Regions from separate parts of the Pandoraea pnomenusa genome, predicted to be linked through region 2. Evidence: predicted binding sites of a transcription regulator. Region 2 holds the regulator's gene; each other region holds the start of a gene.
What was found. The regulator LexA, encoded in region 2, represses DNA repair genes until DNA is damaged. The targets are predictions, from matches to a motif close to ACTGTATNNNNATACAGT.
Positions count from the first base shown of each region.

Region 1: imuA (translesion DNA synthesis-associated protein ImuA) is a predicted target of LexA. The motif match lies at 1,543-1,560, and genes of this name have one in related genera.
Region 3: LV28_RS30455 (DUF2471 family protein) is a predicted target of LexA. The motif match lies at 1,862-1,879, and genes of this name have one in related genera.

Region 1 covers NZ_CP009553.3:1,718,591-1,722,756, reverse strand. The annotation lists gene LV28_RS31880 (Y-family DNA polymerase) at 1-700, opposite strand, end outside; gene imuA (translesion DNA synthesis-associated protein ImuA) at 630-1,529, opposite strand; gene LV28_RS31870 (Nramp family divalent metal transporter) at 1,775-3,085, shown strand; gene LV28_RS31865 (CsgG/HfaB family protein) at 3,210-3,959, shown strand; gene LV28_RS31860 (DUF4810 domain-containing protein) at 4,138-4,166, shown strand, end outside.
Region 2 covers NZ_CP009553.3:3,050,934-3,055,099, reverse strand. The annotation lists gene LV28_RS37585 (enoyl-CoA hydratase/isomerase family protein) at 1-1,032, shown strand, start outside; gene LV28_RS37580 (hypothetical protein) at 1,064-1,483, opposite strand; gene lexA (transcriptional repressor LexA) at 1,653-2,306, opposite strand; gene LV28_RS37570 (sulfate ABC transporter substrate-binding protein) at 2,589-3,620, shown strand; gene cysT (sulfate ABC transporter permease subunit CysT) at 3,648-4,166, shown strand, end outside.
Region 3 covers NZ_CP009553.3:1,406,018-1,410,183, forward strand. The annotation lists gene LV28_RS30450 (3'-5' exonuclease family protein) at 1-1,290, opposite strand, end outside; gene LV28_RS30455 (DUF2471 family protein) at 1,342-1,833, opposite strand; gene LV28_RS30460 (glutathione S-transferase C-terminal domain-containing protein) at 2,007-2,726, shown strand; gene LV28_RS30465 (GGDEF domain-containing protein) at 2,794-3,972, opposite strand; gene LV28_RS30470 (DUF4019 domain-containing protein) at 4,155-4,166, shown strand, end outside.

The DNA.
Region 1 (4,166 bases), 1.3 Mb from region 2:
CCCATGCCACCGACAGCGAGTCGAGCTGTTGCGGCAGCGCCCGCTCGTCTGGCGGCAACAATGGCTCGCCGCGCCATGCGGATGCCAGCGGCATCGCCGTCTCCGCAGAAGTTCTCGTGGCTACCGCCTGCCGGGCTTCCCCGGGCGCGATCGAGCGGCGCGACGCTCGCGTCTGCATGGCGGCCTGCATCTGCCGCGGTGTCGGCGCCTGCGAGTCCGCCTGCGAGTCGACAGGCAGCGGCACCGCCTCGCCGGCACGCGCGAGCAACGCCGCCGCACCGGCCGTCGCGGCAATGCCGAGCGACGCCCGGTGCCCGAGCGCCTCGGCGCTCTCGAATACCTGCGCGGCAAGCGAGGCCAGCCCGCCGAACAAGCGCAGGCTCGGGGCCACGTCGATCAGCACGCACTGTGGCGAGGCAATGGCAACGTCGGGGCCGAAACGCAGCAACGCGAGCGCCAGCGCCTCGAGTGCAACGCGCTCGGCCGCTTCGTCGCGATCATGGAATCGCGCCTGCGGCAACAGCGCCAACACCCCGCCGCGACGCATGCCGTTTTGCACGCCCGCCGCCCGTGCCGCCTCGCCGGCCTGCCAGACGCGCGACTGCGCGAGCACGACCGTCGTCTGCGCGTCAGCCGGCGTGAACGACGCGGCGATCTCGAGCGCCAGATACGGCAGATGCAGGGCGATCCAGCAAGCCATGCGAGACTCCGGAAGCAGAAACGAAAGGCACCGTGGACGGTGCGGGCGAAGGCGCGGGATCGGGCGCCGCGGACACCGCCATCCCGTCGTCGGCGACATCGGCGGCTCCCGTGCCCCCCTGAGCAACACCAGCGTACGGGGCGGGCAGGCTCAGCCAGAGAGGTTCGAGCCGTGGCGGACCTCGACGCTTGTGAAACCGCACGCCGAGACGGCTCCCCTCGCCGACGCTCAGCCCCAGTCGCAACGGCGCCGCCGAAGCCGTGGCCGCCGCGGCACAAGGACGCATCACCCAGGCCAGCGTTTGCGCGCCCCCCGCCGCGACCTGCAACCGCCGAATCTGCTCGGGTGTGGCCGCCGGGAGCCAGGTCAGCACCGCGCCGCAACACGCGCTCTTGAGCGCCTGCTCGGTGCACCAGAGCATGTCCCGGTCCTGCGCGCCGGCGGCCCCCGCCCCACGCACGCCACGCACACCACGCCGGCGCGCCCCCGCGCCTGCCGTGTCATGCACGGGACGCAGCACGACACTGAGCCAGCGCAAATCGATTCCCCAGCCGGCCAGCGCTGGCGCATACGGCAGCATCGGCGGCGCAATCACCATCACCGGCTTGCCCGCCTGCGTGAGATCGCGCAACGCCGGGGCGAGCAGCCGCCATTCACCGATCCCGGGACGATCGCTCAGCAACTCCGTCACCGCGCCATATGGCCATCCGGCGCCGGGCAACTCGGCGTCGAGCGCGGCAAAGCCGGAGGCGTGCCCCGCACGGTGGCAATGCGCCAGTTCACTGGCACGCCACAGCCCGGCAGGCAGGGAGGAAAGCGACAGGGTCATCACGCGTCGAAATACTGTATGAATGTACAGTATAACAGTTCACCCGTCATTGACCAGAGATTCGTGATCGCATTTCCGGCGGCGCCCCTCACCGCTTACCCTTGTCCCCCGGTTCCTCGCCGCTCACCGCCCCCCTCCCGCCGCGATCCCGCTTGCGAGCCTGCGCACACCCGGCTAACGTTGCGGGATCGGACGAAACCCGTTGCCAACCGTTCTCATTTCCCGCTTCCCGCCTTTGCGCCTTCATGCCCCTGCCGACCACCGCCACCGCACCGTTCTGTCCCTCCGAAGTCAAAGGCAGCATCGTCATCGACGCACGCGACTCCCGCTGGCGCAAGCTCAAGCGCTTCGCCGGTCCCGGGCTGCTCATCGCCATCGGCTACATGGATCCCGGGAACTGGGCCACGGACATTCAGGCCGGCTCGCAATTCGGTTACTCCCTGCTCTGGGTCGTGGCGATGTCGAGTCTCGCCGCCATCTTTCTCCAGATGCTCGCGGCGCGGCTGGGACTCGTTGCCGGACGCGATCTCGCACAGGCCAGCTATGAACGGTACGGCCGCGCGGGACGTTTCGTGCAATGGATCACCGCCGAGATTTCGATCATCGCGTGCGATATCGCCGAAGTGCTCGGCTGCGCGCTGGCCTTCAAACTGCTGCTCGGCGTGCCGATCGCGTGGGGCATCGTGCTCACCGCGCTCGACACCATGATCGTGCTGGGCCTGCAGGGCAAAGGCTTCCGGCAGATCGAGGCCATTGTCTTCGGACTGATCGGCACCATGGCATTCTGCTTCGTCGCGCAGGTCGCGATGGTGCCGCCCGACTGGCATGCGGTTGCCGCCGGACTCGTGCCCGGCGCCCCGAGCCACGACCGGCGCGATGCCATCGTGCTCGCGCTCGGCATTGTCGGCGCGACGATCATGCCGCACAACCTGTACCTGCATTCGTCGGTCGTGCAGACCCGGCGCGTGGTCGGCGGCAAGCGCGGCGACGTGCACGACACGCTCGCGCTGGTGCGCATCGATACGTGGGTCTCGCTCGTGATCGCCATGGGGGTGAATGCGGCGATCCTGATGCTTGCGGGTTCGGTGTTTCACGCCAGCGGCCAGACCAACGTCACCGATATCGAGCAGGCGTATCAACTCATCACGCCGATTGCCGGCAGTGCGGCCGCCTTCCTCTTCGGTATCGCCCTGCTCGCCTCGGGGCAAAGCTCGACGCTCACCGGCACCATCGCCGGTCAGGTCATCATGGACGGCTTCCTGCACCTGAAGATCCCGTGCTATCAGCGACGCCTGATCACGCGTGGGCTGGCGCTCGTGCCCGCGCTCGTCGGCGTGCTGTGGCTCGGCGACGGCGCCGTGGGCAAGCTGCTCGTCTGGAGTCAGGTGCTGCTCAGCCTGCAACTCCCGTTCGCCATGTGGCCGCTCATCCGCTCGGTGAGCGATCGCCGCGTGATGCGCGGCAACGCCATCGGACGCCCCACGCAAGTGGCGGCGTGGAGCCTGTTCGCCCTCATCACCGCCACCAACCTCCTGCTCGTCTTCGGTCTCGACTGAGGCGACCGAACGCGAGCATTTTTTGACATTCGGCAACGCCCTCACCGGCTCGCACGCGTGCTAACATCAGCACCCCTTACCAAATATCAGAACGAGAAGTCCGCAATTCCGGTAAGGCGATCAGATGCCCGCAGCAGGTCGACGCCACGAGACGTCGACCGCCGGGCGACAACACTACAAGGGGTTCACCGTGCAAAACAGGAAGTCCAGCGTCGCGCTGTTCAGCGCCGCCGTGCTCGCCGTCGGCGTGCTCGGCGGTTGCGCCACCGAAAGCTCGCGTACCGTGGAAGTCGCCAGGGTCGAGAGTGCCAGCCGCCCATTCGTCGGGGTGCGCACGCCGATCGCCGTCGGCAAGTTCGACAATCGTTCGGCATACATGCGAGGCGTGTTTTCCGATAACGTCGACCGCCTCGGCAGTCAGGCCAAGACGATCCTGATCACGCATCTGCAGCAAACCAACCGCTTCAACGTGCTCGACCGCGACAACATGGCCGAGATTCGCCAGGAAGCCGACATCAAGAAAACGCGGCAGACCCTCAAGGGTGCCGACTACGTCATCACCGGGGATGTCGTCGAGTTCGGCCGCAAGGAAGTGGGCGACAAACAGCTCTTCGGCATTCTCGGCCGAGGCCGCGAGCAGATCGCCTACGCCAAGGTCAATCTGAACGTGGTCGACATCGCCACGTCGGAAGTCGTCTTCTCGAGCGGTGGCGCGGGCGAGTTCGCGCTGTCGAATCGCGAGGTGATCGGCTTCGGCGGCACCGCCGGCTACGACTCCACGCTCAATGGCAAGGTCCTTGATCTGGCCATGCGCGAAGCGGTCAACAACCTGGTCGCCGGCATCGAAAGCGGTGCCTGGAAGCCCGGCAAGTAAGCCCACTCACGCCCCAAGCCTCTATTGATGCCGCATGTCGCGGCGCGTCGACCGTGACGCGCACGCCGCGCGCCCGCGTACTCACTTACTCACGTAATCGCGTGATCGCGCGCACTTCTCGTGTGCGCGAGCGCGATGCACGACCACGCCGCGCCATGCCTGACAGGATTACTACGCCATGAATCGCAAGTTCTCGTTCGGCCGTGC
Region 2 (4,166 bases):
TCGCACGACATGATTCGGGCGATGGCGTCGGCACTCGACGCCTGGCGCGACGACCCAAAGGTGCTGGGTGTCGTCCTGCAAGGGGAGGGCGAAAAGGGTTTGTGCGCGGGCGGCGACATTCGCTACTTCCACGAAGCCGTGAGCGCGGGTCGTACCGACATCATGGACTTCTTCACCGACGAATACCGGCTGAACTACGCAATCGCCACCTATCCCAAACCGTATATCGCGCTGATGGACGGTGTGGTGATGGGCGGTGGCATGGGAATCTCGCAAGGGGCCGCACTGCGTATCGTGACCGAGGCCACGCGCATGGCAATGCCGGAAACGGCGATCGGCCTGTTTCCCGATGTCGGCGGAGGCTACTTCCTCGCGAATCTCGCCGGTCATCTCGGGGAGTATCTCGGTACCACGGGGATCGTATTCGGCGCCGTCGATGCCTGCGAAATCGGTCTGGCCGATGTCGTGCTGCCGCGCGCGTTGCTGCCTGTGTTGTGTGACCGGTTGGCGAACGGGGCATGGGGCGACAGCGACGCCGTACTCGATGCGGCTCGCACGTTCGTGCGTGAAAGCCTGCCGCCCGCGGGGCTCGCACCGGGCAAGCTCGCCCCGTTGCGCGATGTCATCGACAGCCACTTCGGTCTGGCCGACATGCCGACAATACTGAAATCGCTCCAGCGCGAGGCGCGCTGCGAGTATTCTGGCTGGGCGCAGGAAACGGAAGACCTGTTGCGCGCCAAACGTTCGCCGCTGATGGTATGCGTGACGCTCGAGCAAGTTCGCCGCGCACGACATATGCCGCTGGCGGACGATTTGCGAGAAGAGTGGTTGATGATGCGTAGTGTCTTCAACCTCGACGGCCGCAGCGGGGCCGAGGGTGTGGAAGGGATCCGCGCGATGGTCGTCGACAAGGATCACAAGCCGCGCTGGCAGCATGAGCGCATCGAGGACGTGAAGCCCGCGGACATCGCGCGATTTTTCGACGGCGAGCGCCAAGGCGCGGACCATCCGTTGCGCGACCTCGGGCAATAGCGGGCAGCACCGCGCTCGCCGGGGTGATGCGTCACACGGCGGCCTGACAGAATTGCTCGCCCACGGCCTGATCGAGTTTGCGGCAGATATCGGCGATGCTGCCGACCATCACGATATGCGACACGTCGCGGTACACGCGGACATCGTGGGCTTCGGCCGATGCGGCGAGATCGCGCCGCGGCAACTCGCGCACGTCGCGCGATGCCTTGGCGGCCTTGCCCGCAGGGCAGGTGCGACGTGTTGCGGACGACGTCGCCGCCACGAGCGTGCGGGGCAGGGCGGTCGTGCGCGTTCGGGCAGGCACGGTGTAGGAACGGGCGATGGCGGGTGCCGAAGCGTAGGGGCCGGAGAGTGCGGAGAGGCCGTAGACCGCCGACAACCGGGTCTGCGATGTCGCACGAACGCGCGGTTGACCAAACGACGTACGCAGCAAACCAAAGAGTCGAGCCATGATGCAATCCTTCTTCCAATGTGGGTCTGAGGGGCGCGTCCTGCCGCGGTTTTGACGAATCGCGAGCGCAGCAGGACACGGGCGCCGGACCCAGCCCGGCGCAGTCGGAAAAGCAAAGTCTTCTGGGAGTCGGGGGCGGCGTCAGGTAACGCCGATCCCGTGATCGCGCTTAGAGGTCGTTGCTGCGAATCAGGCCGACCGCAATGCCTTCCAGCGCAAAGTCGCCGCTGCCTTCGTCGACGTTGATATTCTCGAAGTCGGGGTTCTCGGCAATCAACTCGACACCGCCAGGCACGCGATGGAAACGTTTGACGGTGACGTCGTCGCCGATACGCGCCACCACGATCTGTCCCTCACGGGCGTCGGCCGCCTTCTGCACGGCCAGCAGATCGCCGTCGAGAATGCCGGCGTCGCGCATCGACATCCCGCGCACCTTCAGCAGGTAGTCGGGCTGGCGCGCGAACATGTTCGGATCGCACTGGAAATTGCGCTCGATGTGCTCCTGCGCCAGAATCGGGCTACCCGCCGCGACTCGACCCACGAGCGGCAGCGACAGTTGCATCAGGCCCATGTGCGGCAACGTGAACTGATGCGAACCGCCGGCTTCGTCCAGACGCTTGAGGCGGATGCCGCGCGATTGACCGGCGGCCAGTTCGATCACGCCTTTGCGCGCCAATGCCCGCAGGTGCTCCTCCGCGGCGTTGGCGGAAGAGAAGCCGAGTTCGGCGGCAATCTCCGCACGCGTTGGCGGAAAGCCGGTGCGCTCGATGGCTTGCTGAACCAGTTCGTAGACCTGCTGTTGACGGGCGGTAAGTTTGATCATGGCATCACTGTATGGAAGCACAGGTGGCTGTATTTTTGTACAGTGTTTGCAAAAAGGCAAGGGAAAACTTCATGTAGTGCATGAGGTTCGTGCGCTTTTGCCATCTCTCCCACCGATTGCGCCGTTCCCCAACGCCATGCGCCCCGCGTGGCGATCGTCTTCAGCACAAAATCTCTAATCCATATTCCGGTATAAACAAAAGCAAAAATATTATTTTTAATTATTTAGACGCCCTCATAGACTGGCCTCCTACACACGAGAAGCAAACAAGGAGTGCAAGTCATGAGCAATGCAGCACGGGGATGGAAAGCTAACAGGCTGGCAGTCGCGATGGGCGCACTGGCGCTTGCCGCGACGATGACGGTGCAGGCGCATGCGGCGAGTCTCTCGCTGCTCAACGTATCGTATGACCCGACGCGCGAGCTTTACGCGGACTACAACAAGGCATTCGAAGCCCATTACAAGCAGGCCACCGGCGACACGGTCACGGTCAAGGCGTCGCACGGGGGCTCGGGCAAGCAGGCCCGCACCGTGCTCGACGGCGCACCGGCCGACGTAGTCACGCTCGGCATTTCGGCCGACATCGATGAACTGGCGCAGGCCGGACTGGTGGGCAAGGACTGGCAGAAGCGCTTGCCCGACAACGCCACGCCCTACACGTCGACCATCGTGCTGCTCGTGCGCAAGGGCAATCCCAAGCAGATCAAGGATTGGGGCGATCTCGTCAAGCCGGGCATCAGCGTTGTCACGCCGAACCCCAAGACGTCGGCCGGCGCGCGCTGGAACTACCTCGCCGCGTGGCTCTACGCCCTCAAGCAGCCGGGCGGCAACGAGCAGAAGGCGCAGGACTTCGTCAAGGCGCTCTACAAGAATGTCGGCGTGCTCGATTCGGGCGCGCGCGGCGCCACGACCACCTTTGTCGAGCGCGGTATCGGCGACGTGCTGATCGCGTGGGAGAACGAGGCACTGCTCTCGGTGAAGGATCTTGGCCCGGACAAGTTCGACATCGTCGTGCCGTCGTCGTCGATTCTGACCGAACCGCCGGTCGCCGTGGTCGACAGGAACGTGGACAAGCACGGTACCCGCAAGGTCGCCGAGGCGTATCTGCAGTGGCTCTACTCTGCGCAGGGGCAGGAGATTGCCGCCAGACACTTCTATCGTCCGCGTTCACCGGAAATCGCAAGGAAGTACGAGGCGCAGTATCCGAAGCTGCGGCTCTACACCGTCGACGCCGACCTGGGCGGCTGGACGAAGACGCAGGCGAAGCATTTTGCCGACGGCGGCATCTTCGACCAGATCTACACCAAGAAGTGAGCGACGCGCGCGCTTGAGGATCCTCGCATGAGTACCGCATGGTTTCCGGTTTGGCGAAAGCCCAGCGCCTTGCCCGGCTTCGGCCTGACGATGGGCTACACCGTGGCATATCTGAGCCTCGTGGTGCTGGTGCCGTTGCTGATGATCTTCGTCAAGGCGAGTTCGCTCGACGCGGCGAGTTTCGTGGCCGCCGTGAGCTCGCCGCGCGTGCTGGCGTCGTACCGCCTCACGTTCGGCATCTCGCTCGCGGCTGCCGTGCTCAACGCCGTGTTCGGCTTCGTCCTGGCATGGGTATTGGTGCGTTACACCTTTCCCGGCAAGCGCTTCGTCGATGCATTGGTCGACCTGCCGTTCGCGCTGCCGACGTCCGTGGCCGGTATCGTACTGGCCGCAATTTATGCCCCCAACGGCTGGATCGGACGCTGGTTCGAGCCGCTCGGCATCAGGATCGCGTTCACGCCGCTGGGCATCTTCGTGGCGCTCACGTTCATCGGGCTGCCGTTCGTGGTGCGTACGCTCCAACCGGTGCTCGAAGCGTTCGAGCGC
Region 3 (4,166 bases), 1.6 Mb from region 2:
CGCGTGTTCGCCGGGGCCATGCTCTTCGATGGCGATGGGGCCGTCGTACGGCCACGTTTCCAGTTGCAGCGTGGCGAGCGCCTCGCGGACGCGCTCGTTGTGCGCCTCAAGCGACGCCTCGCCCACGCAGACGCCATCGCATCGCTTGACCTGATAGCCGAAGCAGGGGCGTCCGGGCGCGATCTTCTCGAGTCCGAGTTGCGCGCAGCAAAGGCGGTGCTCGTCGGCCAGTGCACGAAGGGCGCTCTCCGCGCGAGTGCGAGATGAAAACGTACCGAACAACGCCTGGGCATCGGCGAAGTCGACGGTCTTCGCGCTCACCAGTCGCGGCGTATCGGTGTCGGGCGGGAATTGCCAGCTGTAGAGGCTGGATGCGCGACGAAGCATGCGGTTGTGCACCGGTTGCAACTGCTTGACGAGCTGCGATTCGAGCAGCAATGCCCCCAGTTCCCCCACTGTCGGCCGGGCTTCCACGCGACGGATCTCCTGCGAGATCCGCAGGTCTTTCGCGACCTGGTGATCGCTGGAGAAATGCGAGCGTACCCGCGCGCGAATGTCGACGCTCTTGCCGACGTAGAGAAGCGTATCGCCTTCGCCGTAGAAGAGATACACGCCAGGGCGGCTCGGCAGCGCGTCGATGGCTTCGTCCGGCAACTGGGGAGGTTGGCTCGATCGCTTCGTGACGCGCTGGACGGCCTGCTCGATCAGCTCGGGGGCGTAGATCGTGTGGAGCTTCTGCCAGAACTGCCAGAGCAGTTCGGCGTCGGCAAGTGCGCGGTGGCGACCCATCGGTGTGAGGCCGAATCGGGCGATGAGGGCATCGAGCCCGTGACGGGCGGCCGAAGGGAACAGAAGGCGAGACAAGCGCACCGTGCAAAGGACGTCGGCCTGAAATGCAATGCCTGCGCGCTTGAATTCGTTCTTGAGAAAACCGTAATCGAAGCGGGCGTTGTGCGCGACGAACAGCTTGCCGTGAAGGCGTTCGGCGAGCCCCTGCGCCAACGTGGCGAAAGACGGCTGGCCACGCACCATTTCGTTGGTGATACCCGTGAGTTGCTGGATGAAGGGCGGAATTGGCTCGGCCGGATCGAGCAGGGTGCTCCACTGCTCGATTCCATGCGGGCCGACTTCGACGACGCCGATCTCCGTGATGCGATCCTCCAGCGCATTGCCGCCCGTTGTCTCGAGATCGACGAAGACCATCGCTGCGGGCAGCGAGCGCGCCAGCGCATCCGGATCCGGCGCCTCGCGGAAGGAATCGTTAGCCTCGTCGACCGCGAAATCTTGCACTTGCCTGACCCTCGTTAGCCTGGTTGCGTTCGTCCATGTCGCACGCGCCGCTCACGACGCGTTGCACGAGGGGTTGCCGGAGCGCGCGGCGGCAGACAGCACGGAGGCCCCGGCGCGCAGCGGTGCGTCGTCGTCCGCCGGATCGTCGCCGGCGAACGCCGCGACGATGGCGCGGAAAACGGCCGGTGCCGGCGCATCCGGCCATTGCAGGTCCACGTGGGCATCGAGCGGCGGCAGATCGCCGTCGCGGCGCAGTGCCTCATCGCCAGGCAGGCGCAACAAACGCGCGAGTACCCACGGTTCGTGCCGTGCATGCAGGCCGATGTCGGCCTCCGCCTCGTCGGCGATCGCGAGCAGCGTTCGCCAGTCCAGCGTCATCGCCGGTTCGGCGTCGGAGGCGGCACCGTTCTCGCCCACGTCCGGCGATTCATGCTGTGCGTTGGCGCGATGTTGCGCGTAGCGCACCGCGATTTCGCGCACGATGCCGGCAAGGTCGCGCTCGGCGGCGCTCAGCGCCAGTTGGTCCCAGTCGATGATTTCCATAAGACGTTCCTCGAATGGGCTACATAATACTGTATAAATTCACAGTTCGCGAGTCACGATGCGACACGCCGGCGGTGGCTTGCACCTCGCGTCGTGCAGGCTCGCTCACTGGCGCGCGGCGTGTAATACTCTGCGCCGTGACGCGCTTTCATCCCGCCAGGAGTTTCCAAACGATGCTGACCCTGTACACGTTCGGCCCGGCATTTGGGCTCCCCGACGCGAGCCCGTTCGTCGTCAAGGCCGAGATGCTCCTGAAGCTCGCGGGGCTGCCGTACCAGACGGATCGCGGCGGATTTCGGCGCGCGCCCAAAGGCAAACTGCCCTACATCGACGACGATGGCGAAATCGTGGCGGACTCGACGCTGATCCGGCTGCATATCGAGCGCAAGTACGGGTTCGATTTCGACGCGGCGCTCACGCCCGCGCAGCGTGGCGCTGCGTGGATGTTCGAAAAGGCGCTGGAGGATCACTTCTATTGGCACGTGGTGCAGGCGCGCTGGTGCGACGACGCGAACTTCGCCAAGGGGCCCGCCGCGTTCTTCAAGGCGGTGCCGTGGCCGGTGCGTCCGCTGGCCCAGGCATTCATTCGTCGCAAGATCCGCAATACGCTGCACGGTCAGGGCACGGGCCGCTTCACGCCGCCGGAACAGGCGCAGTTGCTCCGGCGCGGCACCCAGGCCGCGGCGCAACTGTTGGGCGACAAACCTTACTTTTTCGGCAGCACGCCGTGCGGTGCGGACGCCACGGCGTTCGGCTTCATCGCCGCCGCGGCATCCCCGCACTTCGACATGACATTGCGCGACGAAATCGCCATGCACCCGAATCTGATGGATTACGTGAAGCGATTGCGTCGGGAATTCTTCCCCGTCGTGGAGGACGCCGTGCGCGCCTGACGGCGTGGCGCGGCCTCGCCAGGTACGATCGACCCCGAGCCCGCCGGGGGCGTCACGGCCGTCGGGTTCAACCGGCTTCGGGCGCGGTCTCGTCGCTCGGCAACACGTCGGAGAGCACGAGGTTGCGCCCTGAGATCTTGGCGGCGTACAGGGCCCGGTCCGCCCGTGCGCAAAAGGCCTCGAGGCTTTCATGTGCGTGCCACGTCGCGACGCCACCGCTCAGCGTGTAATGGCATACGCCGAAGGGACCCGCCACCAGATGCCGGCTTGCCTGCGTGCGCAAGCGTTCGGCGATGCGAATGGCGCCGTGCGTATCGGTGCCCGGCAGCAGTACCGCGAATTCCTCGCCTCCCAGACGCCCGAACACATCGCCTTCGCGCAGGGCGTCGCGCACCAGCTTCACGAATTCGCGCAGCACCGTGTCGCCACCTGCGTGGCCATGCGTGTCGTTGATCTGCTTGAAGTGATCGAGATCGATCACCACGATCGACAGCGGCAGGCTGCGCGAGAGCGCCCTCGCCATTTCCTGACGTGCCAGCAGGTCAAAGTGCTTGCGTGAGAGCGCGCCTGTCAGGTAGTCGCGATTGGCGGCCTCCTCGGCGGTGGCGAGCATGGCATCGTGAATCATCAGCACCGAGCCCATCGTCATGGCCGGCATGACGATCGAGCCGATGACGAGCATGACGGCATTGAATGCGGTTTGCGCGAACAGATCGGGGCCGGGCGCGGGCGTGAGCCCGAACACCAGGCCGCGCACGATGTGCCCGAGCGCGAACGCGGTGGCCAGTCCGGCCGTCAGCCAATAGTGGTAAGGCGGGCGGCGCGGCGGCACATGCCGGAGGATCATGACGGCGATGGCCAGCAGGATCGACGCATGGAAGGCCGAGACCGCCACCACGCGGACCTGCGGACTGTCGAAGCCGTAGCGCCAGAGCACCATCACCGCGCAAAGCCCGGCAAGCAAAGCCGCCAGGACCCGCCAGTGCGGTGGCCGACCAAGGAAACGAGCGCACCCGGCGTAATAGAGGAGCAGCCCCCCTGCCAGCGCCACGTTGGCCGTGGGAATCGAGAGAAAATCGGGCACCACGCCGCGCAGCGCGAACAATGGAAGGGAGACGAGCACGGCGAGGTTGGCCAGGCACCATTCGCGTACACCTGCCACGCGTGAACGTAGCAGCGAGCCCACGATCAGCAACATCATGAAGCTGAGCAGTGAAGTGATCGCAAGCAAAGAGGTCGTCAACATGGCGATGACCGGCGGGGGGAACAGACATTTGATGAGCATTGTAGTGTACGCCGGTGCGCGCGTTGCAAGCGTGCGCCGATGTGCGTCAATGCGCTTCGCCAGCTTTCGCTGCCCGTCGAACGACGCCATGCCCCAGTAGAATGTGCCCGACCGATTTTTCCCGATTCAAGGAGTTCGCGCCAATGCCGACGTTC